One region of the Pseudomonas sp. DW-iso17 genome, then DNA from elsewhere that is predicted to be linked to it. Evidence: predicted binding sites of a transcription regulator. Region 1 holds the regulator's gene; the other holds the start of a gene.
The links. Region 1 encodes sigma-54, which starts transcription at its own class of promoters, with help from an activator protein. Its sites were predicted from a motif close to ANTGGCATNNANNTTGCTNT; they were not measured.
Positions count from the first base shown of each region.

Region 2: flgB (flagellar basal body rod protein FlgB) is a predicted target of sigma-54. The motif match lies at 3,070-3,089, and genes of this name have one in related genera.

Region 1 is NZ_JBZXEA010000047.1:188,550-203,674, reverse strand. Features, by position in the region: gene AC4PS6_RS27335 (YhdP family protein) at 1-320, shown strand, start outside; gene AC4PS6_RS27330 (carbon-nitrogen hydrolase family protein) at 369-1,217, shown strand; gene tldD (metalloprotease TldD) at 1,234-2,676, shown strand; gene yjgA (ribosome biogenesis factor YjgA) at 2,722-3,243, opposite strand; gene pmbA (metalloprotease PmbA) at 3,352-4,698, shown strand; gene AC4PS6_RS27310 (hypothetical protein) at 4,846-5,241, shown strand; gene AC4PS6_RS27305 (class II fumarate hydratase) at 5,234-6,610, shown strand; gene AC4PS6_RS27300 (DUF2753 family protein) at 6,638-7,066, shown strand; gene AC4PS6_RS27295 (superoxide dismutase) at 7,068-7,679, shown strand; gene AC4PS6_RS27290 (ZIP family metal transporter) at 7,712-8,605, shown strand; gene AC4PS6_RS27285 (HPr family phosphocarrier protein) at 8,720-8,992, opposite strand; gene rapZ (RNase adapter RapZ) at 9,009-9,866, opposite strand; gene ptsN (PTS IIA-like nitrogen regulatory protein PtsN) at 9,869-10,333, opposite strand; gene hpf (ribosome hibernation-promoting factor, HPF/YfiA family) at 10,344-10,649, opposite strand; gene AC4PS6_RS27265 (RNA polymerase factor sigma-54) at 10,725-12,218, opposite strand; gene lptB (LPS export ABC transporter ATP-binding protein) at 12,403-13,128, opposite strand; gene lptA (lipopolysaccharide transport periplasmic protein LptA) at 13,128-13,661, opposite strand; gene lptC (LPS export ABC transporter periplasmic protein LptC) at 13,648-14,220, opposite strand; gene AC4PS6_RS27245 (KdsC family phosphatase) at 14,229-14,753, opposite strand; gene AC4PS6_RS27240 (KpsF/GutQ family sugar-phosphate isomerase) at 14,754-15,125, opposite strand, start outside.
Region 2 is NZ_JBZXEA010000018.1:3,951-9,574, reverse strand. Features, by position in the region: gene flgE (flagellar hook protein FlgE) at 89-1,399, opposite strand; gene flgD (flagellar hook assembly protein FlgD) at 1,431-2,156, opposite strand; gene flgC (flagellar basal body rod protein FlgC) at 2,173-2,616, opposite strand; gene flgB (flagellar basal body rod protein FlgB) at 2,620-3,027, opposite strand; gene cheR (protein-glutamate O-methyltransferase CheR) at 3,340-4,167, opposite strand; gene AC4PS6_RS13955 (chemotaxis protein CheV) at 4,210-5,142, opposite strand; gene flgA (flagellar basal body P-ring formation chaperone FlgA) at 5,217-5,624, shown strand, end outside.

The sequences.
Region 1 (15,125 bases):
TGGCCGCCAGTAATGGCGTGTTCGTGACCCGCGAGCCCATCACCATGACCGGGCCTTCCACCAATCTGGAGCTTAACGGCACCCTGGATCTGGTTGCCGATCGCGTCGACGCCAAATTGCTGGTCACCTTGCCTGTGACCAACAACCTGCCGATTGCGGCGCTGATTGTCGGTGCGCCGGCCATTGGTGGTGCGCTGTTTTTGATCGACAAGCTGATCGGTGACCGGGTTTCGCGCTTCGCCAGTGTGCAATACAAGGTGCAAGGCCCCTGGAAGGATCCAAAAATCACCTTCGACAAGCCATTTGAAAAGCCAAACTGAGAGCCTGTGGAGTAGCATGGCCCCATGCCCTGTATGGAGTGTCGGCCCATGTCCTTTGCGGTAATTCAAATGGTCAGCCAGAGTGACGTGCTGGCCAACCTCGCCCAGGCGCGTCGCCTGCTGGAGCAGGCGGCGGCCGGTGGCGCGAAACTCGCGGTGCTGCCAGAGAATTTCGCCGCCATGGGGCGCCGCGATGTGGCCGACATTGGCCGCGCCGAGGCGTTGGGGCAAGGCCCTGTGCTGCCCTGGTTGAAACAGGCCGCCCGCGACCTCACCTTATGGATAGTGGCCGGCACATTGCCGTTGCCGCCCAAGGACCAGCCCCATGCCAAACCCAATGCTTGCTCGCTGCTGATCAACGATCAGGGTGAAATAGTCGCTCGCTACGACAAACTCCACCTGTTTGATGTGGACGTAGCGGATGCTCGCGGTCGTTATCGCGAATCTGACGACTATGCTTTCGGTAACCAGGTGGTGGTGGCGGATACGCCGGTGGGCCGTGTGGGGTTGACGGTGTGTTACGACCTGCGTTTCCCCGAACTGTACAGCGAGTTACGTGCGGCGGGGGCTGAACTGATTACCGCGCCCTCGGCCTTCACGGCAGTGACAGGGGCTGCGCATTGGGATGTGCTGATTCGCGCACGTGCCATCGAAACTCAGTGCTACCTGCTGGCAGCCGCCCAGGGCGGTGTGCACCCAGGCCCACGGGAAACCTTTGGCCACGCGGCGATTGTCGACCCTTGGGGCCGAGTGCTGGCGCAACAGGATCAAGGTGAGGCGGTGTTACTGGCCGAACGCGATAGCAGTGAACAGGCGTCGATACGGGCGCGCATGCCGGTGGCCAATCACCGGCGCTTTTTCTCGCAGGGCGCGCAGCGGCCTGCTTCAGAACGATGAATTTAAGGCCAAACCTATGAGCGAGTTGTTGTCCTCAGTCAGTGATCACCTCCTGGCACCCGGTGGCGTGACCATCGAAAGCCTGCAAACCGTGCTCGGCGATCTGGCCGGGCCGGGTATCGATGCGGCTGACCTGTATTTCCAGGGGCAGATTTCCGAGTCCTGGGCGCTGGAAGATGGGATCGTCAAGGAAGGCAGTTTCAACCTTGACCAGGGCGTAGGCGTTCGCGCGCAATCGGGTGAGAAAACCGGCTTTGCCTACAGCAATGCGATCACCCTGGAGGCCCTAGGCCTGGCGGCGCGTGCCGCCCGTTCGATTTCCCGTGCCGGGCAGAATGGCACGGTGCAGGCGTTCAGTACCCAGGACGTGGCGCAGTTGTATGCGCCGGATAACCCCTTGGAAGTGATCAGCCGTGCGGAAAAGGTCGAGCTGCTCAAGCGAATCGACGCAGCCACCCGCGCCTTGGACCCGCGTATCCAGCAAGTGACCGTGAGCATGGCGGGCGTGTGGGAGCGCATCCTCGTGGCGTCCACAGACGGTGGGCTGGCGGCGGATGTACGGCCGCTGGTGCGTTTCAATGTGAGTGTGATCGTCGAACAGAACGGGCGCCGCGAGCGCGGTGGGCATGGCGGCGGCGGGCGCACCGACTACCGTTATTTCCTCGCTGACGACCGTGCCATGGGCTATGCCCGTGAGGCGCTGCGCCAGGCATTGGTCAACCTGGAAGCGATTCCGGCACCCGCCGGCACCTTGCCGGTGGTGCTGGGCTCGGGTTGGTCTGGCGTGTTGCTCCACGAAGCCGTGGGCCATGGCCTGGAAGGCGATTTCAACCGCAAGGGCAGTTCCGCCTACAGTGGGCGCATGGGCGAAATGGTTGCGTCCAAGCTGTGCACCATTGTCGATGACGGCACCCTGGCCGGCCGCCGTGGTTCGCTGAGTGTCGATGACGAAGGCACGCCGACCGAATGCACCACCCTGATCGAAAACGGCGTGCTCAAGGGCTACATGCAAGACAAGCTCAACGCGCGCCTGATGGGCGTGGCGCGCACCGGTAATGGTCGTCGTGAATCCTATGCGCATCTACCAATGCCGCGCATGACCAACACCTACATGCTCGGTGGCCAAAGCGATCCGGCAGAAATCATTGCCTCGGTAAAACGCGGTATCTACTGCGCCAACCTCGGCGGCGGCCAGGTGGACATCACCAGCGGCAAGTTCGTGTTCTCCACCAGCGAGGCGTACCTGATCGAAGACGGCAAGATTACCGCGCCGGTCAAAGGGGCGACGCTGATTGGTAACGGCCCGGAAGCCATGAGCAAGGTGTCGATGGTCGGTAACGACCTGTCGCTGGACAGCGGGGTGGGCACGTGCGGCAAGGATGGGCAGTCGGTGCCGGTAGGTGTCGGCCAGCCAACCTTGAAAATTGATGCGATCACCGTGGGTGGTACGGGATCGTAGGAACGCAAGCTTCGGGTGGCGAAGACCGCCACCCGGGGAAGAGGATCAGCGCAGGCCGCGTTGAGTCTCGTCCAGCTCACGGATGTATTTGAAGATTTTACGGCTGGTGGCCGGCGCCTTGTTATGCGCCAGCTCGTGCTGGGCCTGACGGATCAGGGAGCGCAATTGCTGGCGGTCCGCGTCCGGGTAGTCCAGTACGAATTTCTCCAGCACCGCGTCATCGCCCGAGATCAGGCGGTCACGCCAACGTTCCAGGTTGTGGAAGCGTTCGTTGTACTGGCGAGTGGAGGCATCGGTTTGATCGAGCAAAGTCAGAATGGCGTCAATGTCTTGGTCGCGCATCAGTTTGCCGATAAACGAGATGTGCCGTTTACGCGCGATATTCGCGGTGTGCTTGGGCGCATCCGCCAGGGCCCGACGCATTTCGTCGGTCAGTGGCAGTTTGGCGACCAAATCCTTTTTGAGCGTTGTAAGGCGCTCGCCAAGGTCAACCAGAGCATGCAGCTCACGTTTGACCTGGGTTTTGCTTTTCTCCCCATCGAGGGAGTCGTCGTAAGAATCAACCATGGTGGCAGTCCGCAAAGAAACGCCGCCATGATAACCAGTCGGGGGCCGCTTGTCCGGCCCGGTCGCTCGATGGCCATTACCGAAAGCAGAATTTGAGTGGAGAAAACCATGAGTGCAGCCCAAAGCGTCGGTCCACAAGCGTTACCGGCCCTGCAGGAACAAGTCGAGCAGATCCTTGCCGAGGCCAAGCGCCAGGGGGCCAGCGCCTGTGAAGTGGCGGTGTCGCTGGAGCAAGGGTTGTCGACTTCGGTGCGCCAGCGGGAAGTGGAAACGGTTGAATTCAATCGCGACCAAGGGTTTGGCATTACCTTGTATGCGGGCCAGCGCAAAGGCTCGGCCAGCACTTCCGCCAGTGGCCCTGAGGCGATTCGCGAGACCGTCGCCGCAGCACTGGCGATTGCCAAGCACACCTCCGAGGATGAAAGCTCGGGCCTGGCCGACAAGGCGTTGATGGCCAAGGATGTGCAGGATTTTGACCTGTTCCACGCCTGGGATATCACGCCTGAGCAAGCCATCGAGCTGGCGCTGACCTGCGAAGCGGCAGCCTTCGATGCCGATGCCCGCATCAAGAATGCGGACGGCACCACCTTGAGTACCCATCAGGGTTGCCGCGTCTACGGCAACAGCCATGGCTTTATCGGTGGCTATGCGTCCACGCGTCACAGCCTCAGTTGCGTGATGATCGCCGAAGCCAACGGGCAGATGCAGCGTGATTACTGGTATGACGTAAACCGCCAAGGCGATTTACTGGCAGACCCTGCAAGCATTGGCCTGCGTGCGGCGCAACGGGCTGCGAGCCGCCTGGGCGCGCGCCCGGTGCCGACCTGCGAAGTGCCTGTGCTGTTTTCCGCAGAGCTGGCCGGTGGTTTATTCGGCAGCTTTCTCGGCGCGATTTCCGGTGGCAACCTGTATCGCAAGTCTTCGTTCCTGGAAGGCGCCATCGGCCAGAAGCTGTTCCCTGAGTGGCTGACCATCGACGAGCGCCCGCATCTGATGCGCGCGATGGGCAGTTCGTCGTTCGACGGCGATGGCCTGGCGACCTATGCCAAGCCGTTTGTCGAGCAAGGTGAGCTGGTGTCCTATGTGCTGGGCACTTATGCCGGTCGCAAGCTGGGCCTGCCAAGCACCGCTAACGCAGGCGGCGTGCATAACCTGTTCGTGACCCACGGTGATGAAGACCAGGCGGCGTTGTTGCGGCGGATGGGGCGTGGGTTGCTGGTGACTGAATTGATGGGCCATGGCCTGAACATGGTCACCGGTGACTACTCGCGTGGTGCGGCGGGCTTCTGGGTGGAGAATGGCGAGATTCAGTTCGCCGTCCAGGAAGTGACCATCGCGGGCAATATGCGCGATATGTTCAAGCAGATCGTTGCCGTGGGTAACGACCTTGAACTGCGCAGCAATATCCGCACGGGTTCGGTGCTTATTGAACGCATGACGGTCGCTGGCAGCTAATCCCTCCCGCACGTTCTGAAAGGCGCGCCATCGCAAAGATGGCGCGCCTTTTTTATTGCGCCTCTTTTGACAGGATTAATGGGCCACTCTTGTTTTGATTCTCAATATCATTTAATAATAAATATCATTACCGAATGAGTGTGTCTCATGAGTTCTGTCTTGCATGAGGATCCCTATCTGGAAAGCTGGCGTTGGATGAGCCGCCAGATTCGCTGTGGCCTGGATCCCAATGAACCCCGCCTGATTGAGCATTACCTGAACGAAGGTCGGTACCTGGCGTGTTGCACCGCAACCCATCCGTGGACCATCGCTGAAACCTCATTTCGTTTGTTGATCGACACCGCCGCTGATGTCGCCTTGCCCTGGCATTGGCGCTCTCTGTGCCTGGACCAGGCCTGGCGACCACTGCGCGACCTGGAAAAACTCTCCCACTGTGCCTGCCGCCTCAAGCGCTGGCAGACCTTTGCCTGGCAATTGGCGAGCTGCGAATTACTGCCTTCGATTTCCGTTTCTGACTTGGTGCAAGGATCTAATGATGAGTAACACCCGTATCGAACGCGACAGCATGGGCGAACTGCATGTGCCGCAAGAAGCTTTGTATGGCGCACAAACACAGCGTGCGGTGAACAACTTTCCGATCAGTCATCAACCCATGCCGGCGCAATTCATCCGCGCGCTGATCCTGGCCAAGACAGCCGGGGCCAAGGTCAACGTCGACCTCAAGCAAATCAGCGAAGGGCAGGGCAAGGCTATTGTCGATGCTGCCCAAGGATTGCTGGAAGGCGACTACATGCAGCACTTCCCGGTGGATATCTTCCAGACCGGCTCCGGCACCAGCTCCAACATGAACGCCAATGAAGTGATCGCGACCCTTGCCAGCCGTTTGCTGGGCGAGGCGGTCAACCCCAACGATCATGTGAATTGCGGCCAGAGCAGCAACGACATCATCCCCACCACCATTCACGTCAGTGCTGCGTTGGTGCTGCACGAGCAAACGTTGCCGGCCCTGCTGCATCTGGTGCAGGTCATCGAGCAAAAAGCCGAGGCGGTTCACCCGTTCATCAAGACCGGCCGCACGCATTTGATGGACGCCATGCCGGTGCGCATGAGCCAGGTGTTGAACGGCTGGGCGCAGCAGCTCAAGGCCAATATCGGTCACTTGCAGGACCTGCTACCGGCGCTGCAAGCATTGGCTCAGGGCGGCACGGCGGTCGGCACCGGGATCAACGCACACCCCGAGTTTGCCGGGCGTTTCAGCCAGCAACTGAGCCTGTTGACCGGAGTGAAGTTCACACCCGGCAAGAACCTGTTTGCGCTGATTGGCTCCCAGGACACCGCCGTTGCGGTCTCTGGTCAGTTGAAAGCCACGGCGGTGTCGCTGATGAAGATCGCCAATGACCTGCGCTGGATGAACTCCGGGCCATTGGCCGGCCTGGGTGAAATCGAACTGGAGGCGCTGCAGCCGGGCTCGTCGATCATGCCGGGCAAGGTCAACCCGGTCATCCCGGAAGCGACCGCCATGGTGGCCGCCCAGATTATCGGCAATGACACAGTGATCACGGTGGCCGGTCAGTCGGGCAATTTCGAGCTGAATGTGATGCTGCCGATCATTGCCCAAAACCTGCTCAGCAGCCTAGAGTTGCTGGCCAATGCCAGCCGGTTGCTGGCGGACAAGGCCATTGCCAGCTTCAAGGTCAACGAACCCAAGCTCAAGGAAGCGCTGTCACGCAATCCGATCCTGGTCACCGCACTTAACCCGATCATCGGCTACCAGAAAGCAGCTGAAATCGCCAAGAAGGCGTATCAGCAAGGCCGCCCGGTGATCGATGTCGCCCTCGAACACACCGACCTGCCTCGCAGCCAACTGGAAGTCCTGCTGGACCCGGAAAAGCTCACCGCCGGCGGCGTGTAATCAACGACCCCGCTTTGGAGGCTCACCATGGAGCACTGGAAACGCACGATCGAACGGGCCAATCGCTGCTTTATGGCAGGCGAGTTGGTTGACGCTCGCGAGGCCTATCTGCAAGCCCTGGCCCTGGCCCAAGTGTTGTTCGAACGCTGGGCGGATGCTGACGAAGCAGTGGCGGCTTGCGTCATTTCCCATCACAACCTGGCGGACCTGCACTTGCGCCTGAACCAGCCTGAGGAAAGCGCGGAATACCTCTGCGCTATCCATCAGCGCCTCTTACAGACCATGCAGAACCCGCGACTCAGCCCGTCACTGCGCGAGGCCGCGCTGCGCCAAAGCAGCAAGACCTACGTCGAGCTGCTGAATTTCATCAGCGATCACGGCGAGTACCCACGCACTCATCGGCTGCTGGGCAGTGCTGCGACGCCAACGTCCACGTCCCACTATGGAGCACATTGATATGACCTATACCTTGCCGGCCTTGCCTTACGCCTACGACGCCCTCGAGCCGCATATCGACGCGCAAACCATGGAAATTCACTACACCAAGCACCACCAGACCTACATCAATAACCTCAATGCTGCGGTCGAGGGGACTGAGTTCGCCGGCTGGCCGGTGGAGAAGCTGGTGTCCAGCGTCCAAACATTGCCGGAGAAATTACGCGCTGCTGTGGTCAACCAAGGAGGCGGGCATGCGAACCACTCGTTGTTCTGGGCAGTCATGTCACCGACAGGGGGCGGCAAACCCGAGGGCGCGCTGGGCAAGGCTATCGACGAGCAATTGGGTGGTTTCGACAGCTTCAAGGAGGCGTTCACCAAGGCGGCCTTGACGCGATTCGGCAGCGGTTGGGCCTGGCTGAGCGTTACGCCACAAAAAACGCTGGTGGTGGAAAGCAGCGGCAACCAGGACAGCCCGCTGATGAGCGGCAATACGCCGGTGCTGGGCCTGGACGTCTGGGAGCACGCTTACTACCTGCAATATCAAAACCGACGACCGGAGTACATCAATGCATTCTATAGCGTCATCAACTGGCCGGAGGTTGCCGCGCGCTATCAGGCCGCTTTGGCCTGACATTCACTACATAACAAGATCTAAGGCCGACTATGGGCACTCAAACACTGGCGATCGGTAGCGTGCGAATGTTTCGTTATGCGTTTGGCACGCTGCTGCTATTGGCAGGTACTGCGTTATTGGTGGCCCATGGGCTGGCCTGGTTGAACCTGGAACCGCGCATACTGCGTGCTTTGCAGGGTGGGGCGATCTGCGCGCTTGGCACGGCGCTGGGCGCGGTGCCGGTGTTGGTGATTCGGCGCATGCCGATGGCGCTTAGCGACTCCCTGCTGGGCTTTGGTGCCGGTGTGATGCTGGCGGCGACTGCGTTTTCTCTGGTGGTACCGGGCATCGCCGCCGCCGAAAGCCTGGGACTTTCACCTTGGGGCGCCAGTGGCTTGATCAGCTTCGGCATCATGCTCGGGGCGTTCGGCCTGTACCTCGTAGACCGCAAGGTTTCTGGCGCCAGCCCGGAAATGCTGGTGGGTACACCGGATAAACCGGTTATCCCGCCGCGTATTTGGTTGTTCGTGTTTGCCATCATTGCGCACAACATTCCGGAAGGCATGGCTGTGGGGGTTTCTGCGGGCGGAGGCATGGCGGATGCCGACAGCCTCGCCATGGGCATTGCCCTGCAGGATGTGCCTGAAGGGCTGGTGATTGCGCTGGTATTGGCTGGGGCGGGAATGTCGCGAATCAAAGCCTTTTTGATTGGCGCTGCATCAGGCTTGGTTGAGCCGGTATTTGCGGTGCTCTGTGCATGGCTGGTGAGCCTTGCCGAAGTGTTGTTGCCGCTGGGTTTGGCGTTGGCCGCCGGGGCAATGTTGCTGGTCGTGACTCATGAAGTCATCCCCGAGTCGCGCCGCAATGGCCATGAAAATCTCGCCAGCCTTGGGCTGTGCCTCGGGTTTTGCCTGATGATGGTGATGGATACGGCGTTAGGCTGAGGGTGGTTCCCTGTAGGAGGGAGCCTGCTCGCAAAAAAAAACGGAGAGCACTGCGTTAACCAGGATGCCCGCGTTATCGTTGACGTTTTTCGCGAGCAAGCTCCTACAGTAGGGTTATTCGCCTTCGTCGAAGTAGTTGTTGATCAACGCGACCAGTGCGGCCATTGCTTCGTCTTCTTGCTCGCCTTCGGTGCGCAGATGGATTTTGGTGCCTTTGCCGGCCGCCAACATCATCATCGCCATGATGCTTTTGCCATCGACCATGGACTCTGGCGTACGCCCAGCACGGATCTGGCAGGGGAACTGCCCGGCCACGCCGACGAATTTAGCCGACGCCCGGGCGTGCAAGCCCAGCTTGTTGATGATTTCAATTTCCAGAGCAGGCATCGCGCAGGTGTTCCTTTCAACTCAGGTCGCGGTGGCGAACCTGGACGTTCTTGAGGGTTTGTTGCAGCACCTGGCCCAGCCGTTCAGTCAAATAGACCGAGCGGTGGTGGCCGCCGGTGCAGCCAATGGCAATGGTGACATAGGCTCGATTGCTGGCGGCAAAGCGCGGCAACCATTTGAGCAGGTAGCTGGAGATGTCCTGGAACATCTCTTCCACATCCGGTTGTGCGGCCAGGTAGTCGATCACAGGCTGATCCAGCCCGGACTGATCGCGCAACTCCGGCTTCCAGTAAGGGTTGGGCAGGCAGCGCACATCGAACACCAGGTCGGCATCTACCGGCATGCCGCGCTTGAAGCCAAATGACTCGACCAGAAACGCCGTCCCCGGCTCAGGCTGGTTCAGCAGGCGCAGCTTGATCGCGTCGCGCAACTGATACAGGTTCAGATTGGTGGTGTTGATCTTCAGGTCGGCCAGGTCAATGATCGGCCCGAGCAGCTTGGTCTCGTCCTCGATGGCTTCGGCCAGGGAGCGGTTGGCGCTGCTGAGGGGGTGGCGTCGACGGGTTTCGGAGAACCGCTTGAGCAAGGTCTCTTCGTCGGCATCCAGGTACAGCACATCGCAATGAATGTGCTTGGCACGCACTTCTTCCAACAGTTCCGGGAACCGCGAGAGGTGGCTAGGCAGGTTGCGCGCATCAATCGAGACCGCCACCAGCGGCTGCGCCAATTCGGTATGGATCAGTGCGCGTTCCGCCAGCTCTGGCAGCAGGCCGGCGGGCAGGTTGTCGATGCAATAGAAGCCGTTGTCCTCAAGCACATTGAGGGCGGTGCTCTTACCCGAGCCGGAGCGACCGCTGACGATGATCAAACGCATGATTACTGCCCGTTTTGTTCATCCAGGACAACTTGGTACAACGCTTCATTGCTGGAGGCGCTGCGCAGTTTGTCGCGTACATCCTTGCGGTCCAGCATGCTGGCGATCTGCCGGAGCAGTTCCAGGTGCGCATCGGTGGCGGCTTCCGGGACCAGCAGCACGAAGAGCAGGTCGACCGGGGCGCCGTCGATGGCGTCGAAATCAATGGGGTGATCCAAGTGCAGCAAGGCGCTCACAGGTGTTTCACAGCCTTTGAGGCGGCAGTGCGGAATGGCGATGCCGTTGCCAAAACCGGTGGAACCGAGTTTTTCACGGGCAATCAACGCTTCGAAGACATCTTGCATCTCCAGATCCGGCACTTCGCGTGCGATCAGGTTGGCAATTTGTTCGAGGGCTTTTTTCTTGCTGCCGCCCGGCACGTTCACGAGGGAACGGCCGGGGGTCAGGATGGTTTCAAGTCGGATCATGGGGGGAGAGTTAACGACCTGTACCTTGCATCAGGTGCAGATTCTTTTCCTTATGCTTTATGAGTTGGCGGTCGAGCTTGTCGTAGAGCGAGTCAATTGCCGCGTACATGTCTTCATGTTCTGCATTGGCAACGAGCTTGGCATTCGGTACGTGCAGGGTGGCCTCGATTTTCTGCTTGAGCTTATCGACCTCCATGATGACCTGCACGTTGGTAATCTTGTCAAAATGCCCCGCAAGCTTGTTCAGTTTGCTCTCGGTGTATTCACGCAGGGGCTTGGTGACTTCCAGCTGGTGTCCACTGATGTTGACTTGCATACAGCTTCTCCTTCGTTGCCAGTGCATAAAGCGGTGGGCAGGAATACCCACCACTGGAACGCTGTGGCCCGCCCGTCACATCAAACGCTTACGCTCGCTGGATGGCGCGATCCCTAGGGACTCGCGGTACTTGGCGACGGTTCGACGGGCGACCTGAATGCCTTGTGCCTCCAGTAAACCAGCGATCTTGCTGTCACTCAACGGCTTTTTCTGATTTTCAGCGGCAACCAGTTTTTTGATGATCGCGCGGATCGCCGTGGACGAGCATTCACCGCCTTCAGAGGTGCTGACGTGGCTGGAGAAAAAGTATTTCAACTCATAAATACCCCGTGGGGTATGCATGAATTTCTGCGTGGTAACCCGGGAAATCGTCGATTCATGCATGCCGACGGCTTCGGCGATGTCGTGCAGCACGAGAGGCTTCATGGCCTCGTCGCCGTACTCCAGGAAACCGCGCTGGTGTTCGACGATCTGGGTTGCGACTTTCATCAGGGTTTCGTTGCGGCTTTGCAGGCTCTTGATGAACCACCGCGCTTCCTGCAACTGGTTGCGCATGAAGGTGTTATCGGCGCTGGTATCAGCGCGGCGCACAAAACCTGCGTATTGCGGGTTGACCCGCAGGCGCGGTACCGACTCCTGGTTCAGCTCCACCAGCCAACGTTCGTTGTCCTTGCGCACGATGACGTCGGGCACTACGTATTCGGCTTCGCTGGATTCGATCTGCGAGCCTGGGCGCGGGTTGAGGCTTTGCACCAGCTCGATGACCTGGCGCAAGTCATCTTCCTTGAGCTTCATACGGCGCATCAGTTGGCTGTAGTCGCGACTGCCCAGCAGGTCGATGTAGTCACTGACCAGGCGTTGCGCTTCGGTGAGCCATGGGGTCTTGGCCGGCAATTGGCGCAGTTGCAGCAACAGGCACTCGCTGAGTGTGCGGGCACCAATGCCGGCGGGCTCGAATTGCTGGATGCGGTGCAGGACGGCTTCGATTTCGTCCAGTTCGATATCCAGTTCCGGGTCGAAGGCCTCAAGGATCTCCTCGAGGGTTTCGTCCAGGTAGCCCTGGTTGTTGATGCAGTCGATCAGGGTGACCGCGATCAGGCGATCGGTATCGGACATCGGCGCCAGGTTCAGTTGCCACAACAGGTGGCTCTGCAGGCTCTCGCCCACCGACGTACGGGTGGTGAAGTCCCACTCGTCATCATCGTTGCTCGGCAGGCTGCTGGCGCTGGTCTGGTAGACGTCTTCCCACGCGGTGTCCACGGGAAGCTCGTTGGGAATGCGTTCGTTCCAGTCGCCTTCCTCCAGGTTGTCCACCGTCGGGGCGGTTTCCTGATAGGAGGGTTCCTGCACGTCGGGATTGGGTTTTTGCTCGATGTTGTCGGCCAGCGGGTCTGCATTATCGAAGTCGTCGCCTTCTTCCTGGCGTTCGAGCATCGGATTGGACTCCAGGGCCTCCTGGATTTCCTGTTGCAGGTCCAGGGTCGACAATTGGAGCAGGCGGATGGCCTGTTGCAGCTGCGGTGTCATCGTCAGCTGCTGGCCCATTCTCAGGACTAGCGATGGTTTCATGGCAGGGGCTTAACACCTTATTCGCCGGCGCAATGCGCCATCCACGACAGGGCGCGTGAGCGCCAAACATAAGCAAATTATATGCCTGATCTCGGGGCCTTTGCCTAGAGCGCGGTAACAATAAAAAAACCGAGGTTTCCATTGACTCCCGCGCGCTCCAGGGAAAAGCGCGATACCCCTGTGTTTACAGGCGGAACTCGTGACCCAGGTACACTTCCTTCACCAGCTCGTTAGCCAGGATAGTCTCGGCATCGCCTTCGGCAATCAGCTGACCATCGTTGACGATATACGCTGTTTCGCAGATATCGAGGGTTTCGCGCACGTTGTGGTCGGTGATCAGCACGCCAATGCCCTTGGCCTTGAGGTGATGGATGATCTGCTTGATGTCACCCACCGAAATCGGGTCGACACCGGCAAAGGGTTCATCCAGCAGGATGAATTTCGGCGCGGTCGCCAGGGCGCGGGCGATTTCCACGCGGCGGCGCTCACCACCGGACAGGCTCATGCCGAGGTTGTCGCGAATATGGTTGATGTGGAATTCCTGCAGCAGGCTTTCCAGCTCCTGGCGGCGGCCATCGCGATCGAGTTCCTTGCGGGTCTCGAGAATCGCCATGATGTTATCGGCTACCGACAGTTTGCGGAAGATCGACGCTTCCTGGGGAAGATAGCCAATACCTGCCCGTGCACGACCGTGCATGGGTTGATGGCTGACATCCAGGTCGTCGATCAATACACGACCCTGGTCTGCCTGGACCAGCCCGACGATCATATAGAAGCAAGTGGTTTTGCCGGCACCGTTGGGGCCGAGCAAACCGACGATCTGGCCGCTGTCGATCGACAGGCTGACGTCGCGTACCACCTGGCGGCTTTTATAGGCCTTGGCCAGATGCTGGGCTTTCAGGGTTGCCATTACTCGGCCTTCTTCTTCGGCTGGATAACCATGTCGATGCGCGGGCGCGGTGCAGTGACCTTGGAGCCGTTGGCGCGACCGGCGTTGGCGATCTGCTTGACGGTGTCATAGGTGATCTTTTCACCTTCGGTCGAGTTGCCGTCTGGGCTCAGTACCTTGGCCTGGTCGATCAACACGATACGATTCTGCTGGGCGTGATACTGGATAGTCTTGCCGTAGCCTTTCATCGGGCCGGTGTCGGTAGCGGACTGCTTCTGCTCGAAATAAGCCAGGTTGCCCACCGACGTCACCACGTCAATGTCGCCTGTCTGGGTGCGCGTCAGAGTCACCGTGTTGCCGGTGATCTTCATCGAGCCCTGGGTGATGATCACGCCGCCTGTATAGGTGGCAACACCTTTCTTGTCATCGAGCTGTGCATCGTCAGCCGAAATATGGATCGGTTGCTGGCTATCGTTCGGCAGAGCCCAGGCGCTCACGCTTCCCAGTGCTGCGCCCAGACCGAGCAAAATAGGGAGGGTTTTAACGAGCCTCATACTGTCCTCTTACGTTCGATAGCAGGTGTATCCTGCTTTCTTTCAAATACGCTTTCATTCCCTTGCCAGTCGATACACCGCCAGCGCCGTCGATTCTAACGTCTTGCTCGGTCTGCGCATATTGCTTCTGTGGGAATACGGTCATGCGACTGCTGGTAATGATGGTGTCGCGGTTCTGCGCGTCTGTACGTGCGACGCGAACCGAGTCGATCAGTTCAACTTCGGTGCCATCCGGGTTGACCTCGCCACGCTTGCTGGTGACGTGCCAGGGAAATTCGGTGCCGCGATACAGGTTCAGGTCCGGATTGGTCAGCAGGCTGACTTCGGAAGCCTTCAAGTGCTCGACCTTGTCCGATGTCATCTCATACTGCACCTTGCCGTCAGGCAGGTACTGAATGCTGTAGGCATTGGTGGCGTAATAGTCGATAAGACCTTCGTCAACCTGCGCAACAGGCTTGTCGAGGAAGCGCTCCGGGCTGATATTCCAGTAGCCCACCGCCAGGAGCAGCGCGGCGATGACCCCGAATAACAGGAAGTTGCGAATCTTTTTGCTCAGCATATAACGCTCTATAGGTAGGCGGCGTGGGCCGCTTCAAGGCTGCCCTGGGCACGCAGGATCAACTCGCAGAACTCGCGGGCGGCACCTTCGCCGCCACGGGCGGTGGTGATGCCATGGGCGTGTTCGCGGACAAACGCCGCGGCATTCGCGACGGCCATGCCCAGGCCCACCCGGCGAATCACCGGCAGGTCTGGCAGGTCGTCGCCCAGATAGGCGACCTGTTCATAGCTTAGGTTGAGTTGGCCAAGAAGCTCGTCCAGCACCACCAGTTTATCCTCGCGGCCCTGATACAGGTGAGGAATACCGAGGTTTTGTGCGCGGCGTTCCACAACCGGTGTTTTTCGACCGCTGATAATTGCGGTTTGCACGCCCGCTGCCATCAGCATTTTGATGCCTTGGCCATCGAGGGTGTTGAAGGTCTTGAATTCGCTGCCGTCTTCGAGGAAGTACAGGCGGCCATCCGTCAGCACGCCGTCAACGTCGAAAATCGCCAGTTTGATGTTTTTACCGCGTTGCATCAGGTCGCTGATCATTTACATCACTCCTGCGCGCAGCAAGTCGCCTAGGTTTAGGGCCCCGATCGGCCGATCATCGTGGTCGACCACGATCAGTGCACCTATCCGGTGGTCTTCCATGATTTTCAACGCTTCAGCCGCGAGCATTTCGGCGCGGGCGGTCTTGCCGTGAGGGGTCATCACGGCGTCGATGGTCGCGGTATGGATATCAATGGTGCGGTCGAGGGTGCGACGCAGGTCGCCGTCGGTGAATATCCCGGCCAGCCGGCCATCGGTTTCGACGATGGCGGTCATGCCCAAGCCCTTGCGGGTCATTTCCATCAGCGCATCCCGAAGCAGAGTGCCGCGTGGAACGCTCGGCAGCTCGGCGCCGCGATGCATGACATTTTC
Region 2 (5,624 bases), on a different contig from region 1:
ACAGGCGGTAAACTAGCAACGCGCGCGCACAAAAAAGCCCCTCGATTGAGGGGCCTTTTTGTGTGCAGGTATTTTTTGAGCAGGGGTATCAGGTCATCTGAATGATGGTCTGCATGATGGTGCTTTGGGTGGAGATGGTCTTGGCGTTCGCCTGGTAGTTGCTCTGGGCCTTGATCAGGTCCACCAGTTCGTTGGTCAGGTTGACGTTGGAGTTCTCCAGGGAGTTGGCCACGATCGAACCCAGGGTGCCGGCTTGCGGGTTGTCATAACCAGGCTGGCCCGAGGCGAAGGTCTCTTTCCAGGTGGTCGCACCGGCTGGCTGCAGGCCCTGCTCGTTGTTGAAGCTGGCCAGGGAGATCTGGCCGATGGCCTTGCTCTGCTGGTTGCTGAAGGTGGCGAACAGGACGCCGCTGCCGTCGATTTTCAGGCCGGTGATCTGGCCGGTGGCATAGCCGTCGGTGACCGGAGGGTTACGGTAGGTAGCCGAGTTGTACTGGGTAATGTTGGCCATGTTGATGGCGATGCCGCCCGGGTTGGCATCCGCACCGTTAGCCTTCCACACGCCGTCAGTCACCTTGCCTGGAACCCACCCGGCAACGGTCAGGGTCTTGTCGGACACACCATTGGTGACGACAGTAGTCAGATTGCCAGCGCCATCGAAGGTCAATGTCGACGGCACGGGTGGCGTCGAAGGGGTGCCAGTCGGGGCCGAACCATCAGGGTTGCGACCGTCAATCAGGGTATAGGCATTCCACTTGTTGCCGTCGGTTTTCACCAGGTACTGCACCATCGGGTGCGCGTTCCCCTGAGAGTCGTACAAGGTGGTGCTGTATTGGGTGGTGAAGGTCTCGGTCTTGGTCGGGTCAAACGGCTTGGCCGCCTGGTCAATCACCGGCTCCGAGGAATTCAGGTTACTGGTGGAGTCGACCTTGGTGGATGCCTTGGGCGGCAGATTCGCCAGGTTCAGTTGCAGATCGACCAAGCCGCCCTTGCTGATCTTGCCATTATCGTCCGCGGCATATCCTTGCAGGCGCGAAGTGCCGGTGTTGTTGGTGATGTAGCCGTCCTTGTCCGCACGGAACGCACCACTACGGGTGTACTCCAGCGAACCGTCGCTGCCCTTCTGCACGAAGAAGCCACCGCCCTGGATCGCCATGTCGAGGATGCCGCCGCTACCGTTGACATCGCCCTGGGTGAACTGCTGGGACACCGCCGCCAGGTTCACACCGTTGCCGATGCTGTTCTGGCCGGTGCCCAGCTTGGAAGCCGCGTAGATATCGGCGAATTCCGCACGGGATGACTTGAAGCCAGTGGTCGCGACGTTGGCGATATTGTTGCCGGTCACGTCCAGTTGTTTGTTGGCCGCATAGAGGCCGCTAAGGCCGATATTAAAAGACATGTTTCTCTCCTTCTGCCGTATTTAGCCGGCTCTATGTACCGATAGTCTGAATTTGCGACAGCTTGACGCTGCCCATGCCGCCTGCAAGGTTGAGCAGCATTTCGCCGCCAGTCTTGCTCAGGGTCACACTGGTGACCGTGGCGGGCAGCGAAGTGGCCAAGGCCACTGCGTCGCCTTTGTCGTTCTTGGTGGTGGCGTTGAAGGTGTAGGTGCCAGCTGGGGCGACCTCGCCCTTGTCGTTCTTGCCGTCCCAGATAAAGCTTTGGGTGCCGGCACTCTGGGCGCCCATGTCAACGGTGCGCACCACATTGCCGTCTTTGTCGGTGATCTTGACGGAGACATTGCCCACCGCCGAGGTCACTGCCACCGAACCGGTCATGCTCTTGCTGGTATCCACCATGGCCTTGTCGGTCTGGATGATGATTGAGCGCCCCACCAGCGACGAAGCCTGCAGCGCCTGCGAGGAGCTGAAGTTGCTGGAGATGTTGTTCACCGAGTCATTCAGGGTGTTGATGCCTTCCAGGCTGCTGAACTGGGCAAGCTGCGCGACGAACGCGCCGTTGTCCTGAGGCGACAGCGGGTTCTGGTTTTTCAGTTGAGTGACGAGCAGTTGCAGGAACGCATCCTTGCCCAGCGACTGGTTGCCCGTCGCCGTCTTGGAAGCGTCACTGACGCTGCTGTTATTCGTCGCGGTCTTGACCTTGGAATTGAAAAGGTCCTGAACCGCCGTGTTGTTAGACGTATCAACGATGGCCATTATTTGGCGCCCCTTATCACTGACCCAGGGTCAGAACCTTCTGCATCATGGTTTTGGCGGTGTTCATCATTTCCGCGTTGGTCTGGAACGAGCGACTGGCGGAGATCATGTCAGCCATTTCCTCGACCACGTTGACGTTGGGGTAGTAGACGTAACCCTTTTCGTTCGCGGCCGGATGGTTGGGCTCGTAACGGGCCTCCAGGTTGCTCTGGTCTTCGACCACGCCCAACACCTGCACGCCTGAGCCGGCGGCGTCCTGGTTCTGGAACAACGAATCGCTGCCGTTTGCCTGACCACCCTGGAACATGGTGGCAAACACCGGATGGCGGGCGCGATACGTCTGGTCAATGCTCGACGAGACGGTCTCGGCGTTGGCGATGTTACTGGCGACGGTGTTCAAACGCGTGGTCTGCGCGCTCATGCCACTGCCGGCAATATTGAAAACACTGGACAGAGACATGGCTTACTCTCCACGCAGGGCTGACATCAGCCCTTTGAATTTGCTGTTGAGCAGGGTGAAGCTGGCCTGGAAGTTCACCGAGTTTTCGGCGTAGTTCGATTGCTCCAGCTGGGCGTCGACGGTGTTCTGGTCGATCGACGGCTGCATCGGCGTGCGATACAGCAGCGACTCGTCACCCTTGCTCAGGCCTTGCGCTTCGATATGACGGCTGTTGGTCATGTTCAAGGCGAAGGTGCCGTTCTTGGTCTTGTCCTGCTGTGCGGCGAGCACGGCGGAGAAGCCCAGGTCCCGAGCCTTGTAGTTCGGGGTGTCGGCGTTGGCAATATTGTTGGCCAGGACTTCGGCACGCTGGGCGCGGAAGCCCAGGGCTTGTTCGTGGATACCGAGCGCTTTATCGAAGCTGATGCTCATGGCGGAAACCTTTAGGCTGACCTGCTGTTCGTTAGCAGGGTTATAGCAAGGTGCATGCCAATCTTGCGGGAGCCCCTATATCAAGGGTTTGGAGGGGAGTCGACGGCGGCTATGCCAGAAAAGCGGCAAGCGATTTCCGCGTAGCGCCATTAAAGCGGCAATGGGCAGTTGCCGCTTTACGCCAGCTTGCCGAGAAAAAAATGTGGGAGCTGGCTTGCCTGCGATGGCGGAGTACCTGCCGACCAATTCATCGACTGACACAACGCCATCGCGGGCAAGCCCGGCTCCCACAGTTTTATTGCATACCCCAGGCTACTTGGCCTGGTAGATGATCCCCGGGCTGCATTGCACCATCTGGAAGTGATCCGGCAGCCCATTGAGCGCCTCGGAAGCACCGAGGAACAGATAACCTCCGCGCTTGAGCGTGCCGTGGATGCGCAACAGGATGTCCTTCTTCACTTCAGCCGAGAAATAGATCAGCACGTTGCGGCAGAACACCATGTCGAACTTGCCCAGGCTGGCGTAGCTGTCGAGCAAGTTGAACGAGCGAAATTCGACGCGGTTCTTGATCGGCGCCTTGATCGCCCAACGCCCCGCCCCTTTGGGGTCGAAGTAGCGTTGCAGGCGTTCCTGGGACAAACCTCGGCCCAGGGCCAGGCTGTCGTACTCACCGGTCTTGCAGTTGGTGAGCATGGTGCCGGACAGGTCCGTGGCCACAATTTGCGCGCCGGCTTTCAACTGGCCCATGTTGGTCCGCTCGAACTCATCGATGGACATCGAGATCGAGTACGGCTCCTGCCCCGAAGAACAGGCCGCCGACCAGATACGCAGGCGCTGGCCCGGGCTGGCCTTGATGGCTTCGGGCAACACTTTGTTCTTGAGCACTTCAAAGGGATAGGTATCGCGAAACCATAAGGTTTCGTTGGTGGTCATGGCATCGACCACCATTTCCTTGAGCCCACTGCGCGGCTGCCCCTGGATCCGCTGGACCAACTCACCCAGGGACTTGATGCCCTGCTGTTCCATCAGCTTGTTGAGACGGCTGGATACCAGGTACTGCTTGTTTTCACCGAGCAATATGCCACAGGCTTTTTCCAGGAAGACCCGGAACTGTTCGAAATCCAAATTACCCGTAGACAATGATGCCGCCTCTTAAATCGTGTGACCGCCGGGGGACATCCCCTAGCCGTGATCTGCTGCCTTGATCCGGTCGACTACCCGGGATGCGAGGTCATCAGGACGGAATTTGGCCAGAAAGTCATCCGCACCGACCTTCTTGACCATTGCCTGATTGAATACCCCCGACAACGAAGTATGCAGGATGATATGCAATTTTTGCATGCGTGGATCGTTACGTATCTCGGCCGTGAGCGTGTAGCCATCCATTTCCGGCATCTCGATGTCAGAGATCATCATCAAGAATTCTTCTTCGGGCTTCTTGCCTTCGTCCGCCAGCTTGCGCAGGTAATCCAGGGCTTGGCGCCCGTCATTTAGGGCCACCACCTCCACCCCGACGGTTTGCAGGCAACGCGTGACCTGCTTGCGCGCCACGGAAGAGTCGTCCACGGTCAACACGCGCAGCGAAACCGCCTTGTGTGCCGTTTCGGCATCCACCACCCCGACGGAGATGGTTTCCGAGGTGGGGGCCACTTCGGCGAGGATCTTCTCCACGTCGATGATTTCCACCAACTGGTTATCGACCCGCGTCACCGCCGTCAGGTAGTGATCGCGCCCCGTGCCCTTGGGCGGCGGATGGATCTCTTCCCAGTTCATATTGACGATGCGCTCCACCGAGCGCACCAGGAAACCCTGGGTCTTGGTGTTGTACTCGGTGATGATCACGAAAGGGTTCTGGCGGTCTTGCAAACCCGCTGCCCCCGTGGCCATGGCCAGGTCAAGAATCGGAATGGTCGCGCCCCGGATGTTGGCCACGCCACACACCACCGGACTGGACTTGGGCATGATCGTCAACTTGGGACATTGCAGCACTTCACGCACTTTAAACACGTTGATGCCATACAACTGATTGCCATCCAGGCGGAAAAGCAACAACTCCAGGCGATTCTGCCCTACCAGCTGTGTGCGCTGGTTTACTGAATCCATTACACCTGCCATGCCCAGACTCCTAAATCCTAGGGGTACGACGCGTACCCAACACTAAACGGCACGAGCTTTGCTATTTACTGAGTATGGATATTAAAACGACAGTTTCCCGACACCCTGGCCGCTCACGCTACCGCAGACTGCTCTGCGCCGCGATGGCGCTGCTTGTCTCGGGCCTGGGCGTCACGGCCCGCGCCGACAACGTTACCCTGCCTGATCTACTTATCGGCGTCACCCAAGGCTTTCTTGAGTTCACTGTAGAAGATTATCTGGCGACCACCCAGACGCCGGGGCGTTATGAAATTCAGGTCAACCAGTTGGACCCACGTTTGCGCATGCCAATGTGCGACAAGGAATTGACAGCCACCCTGGAAAGCCCCGCCCAGCCTATCGGCCGTGTGACCGTGAAGGTGCGCTGTGAGGGCGCCTCGCCCTGGACGGTATTTGTGCCGGCGCAGGTCAAGCTGTTTCGCGACGTAGTGGTAGTGGCGCGG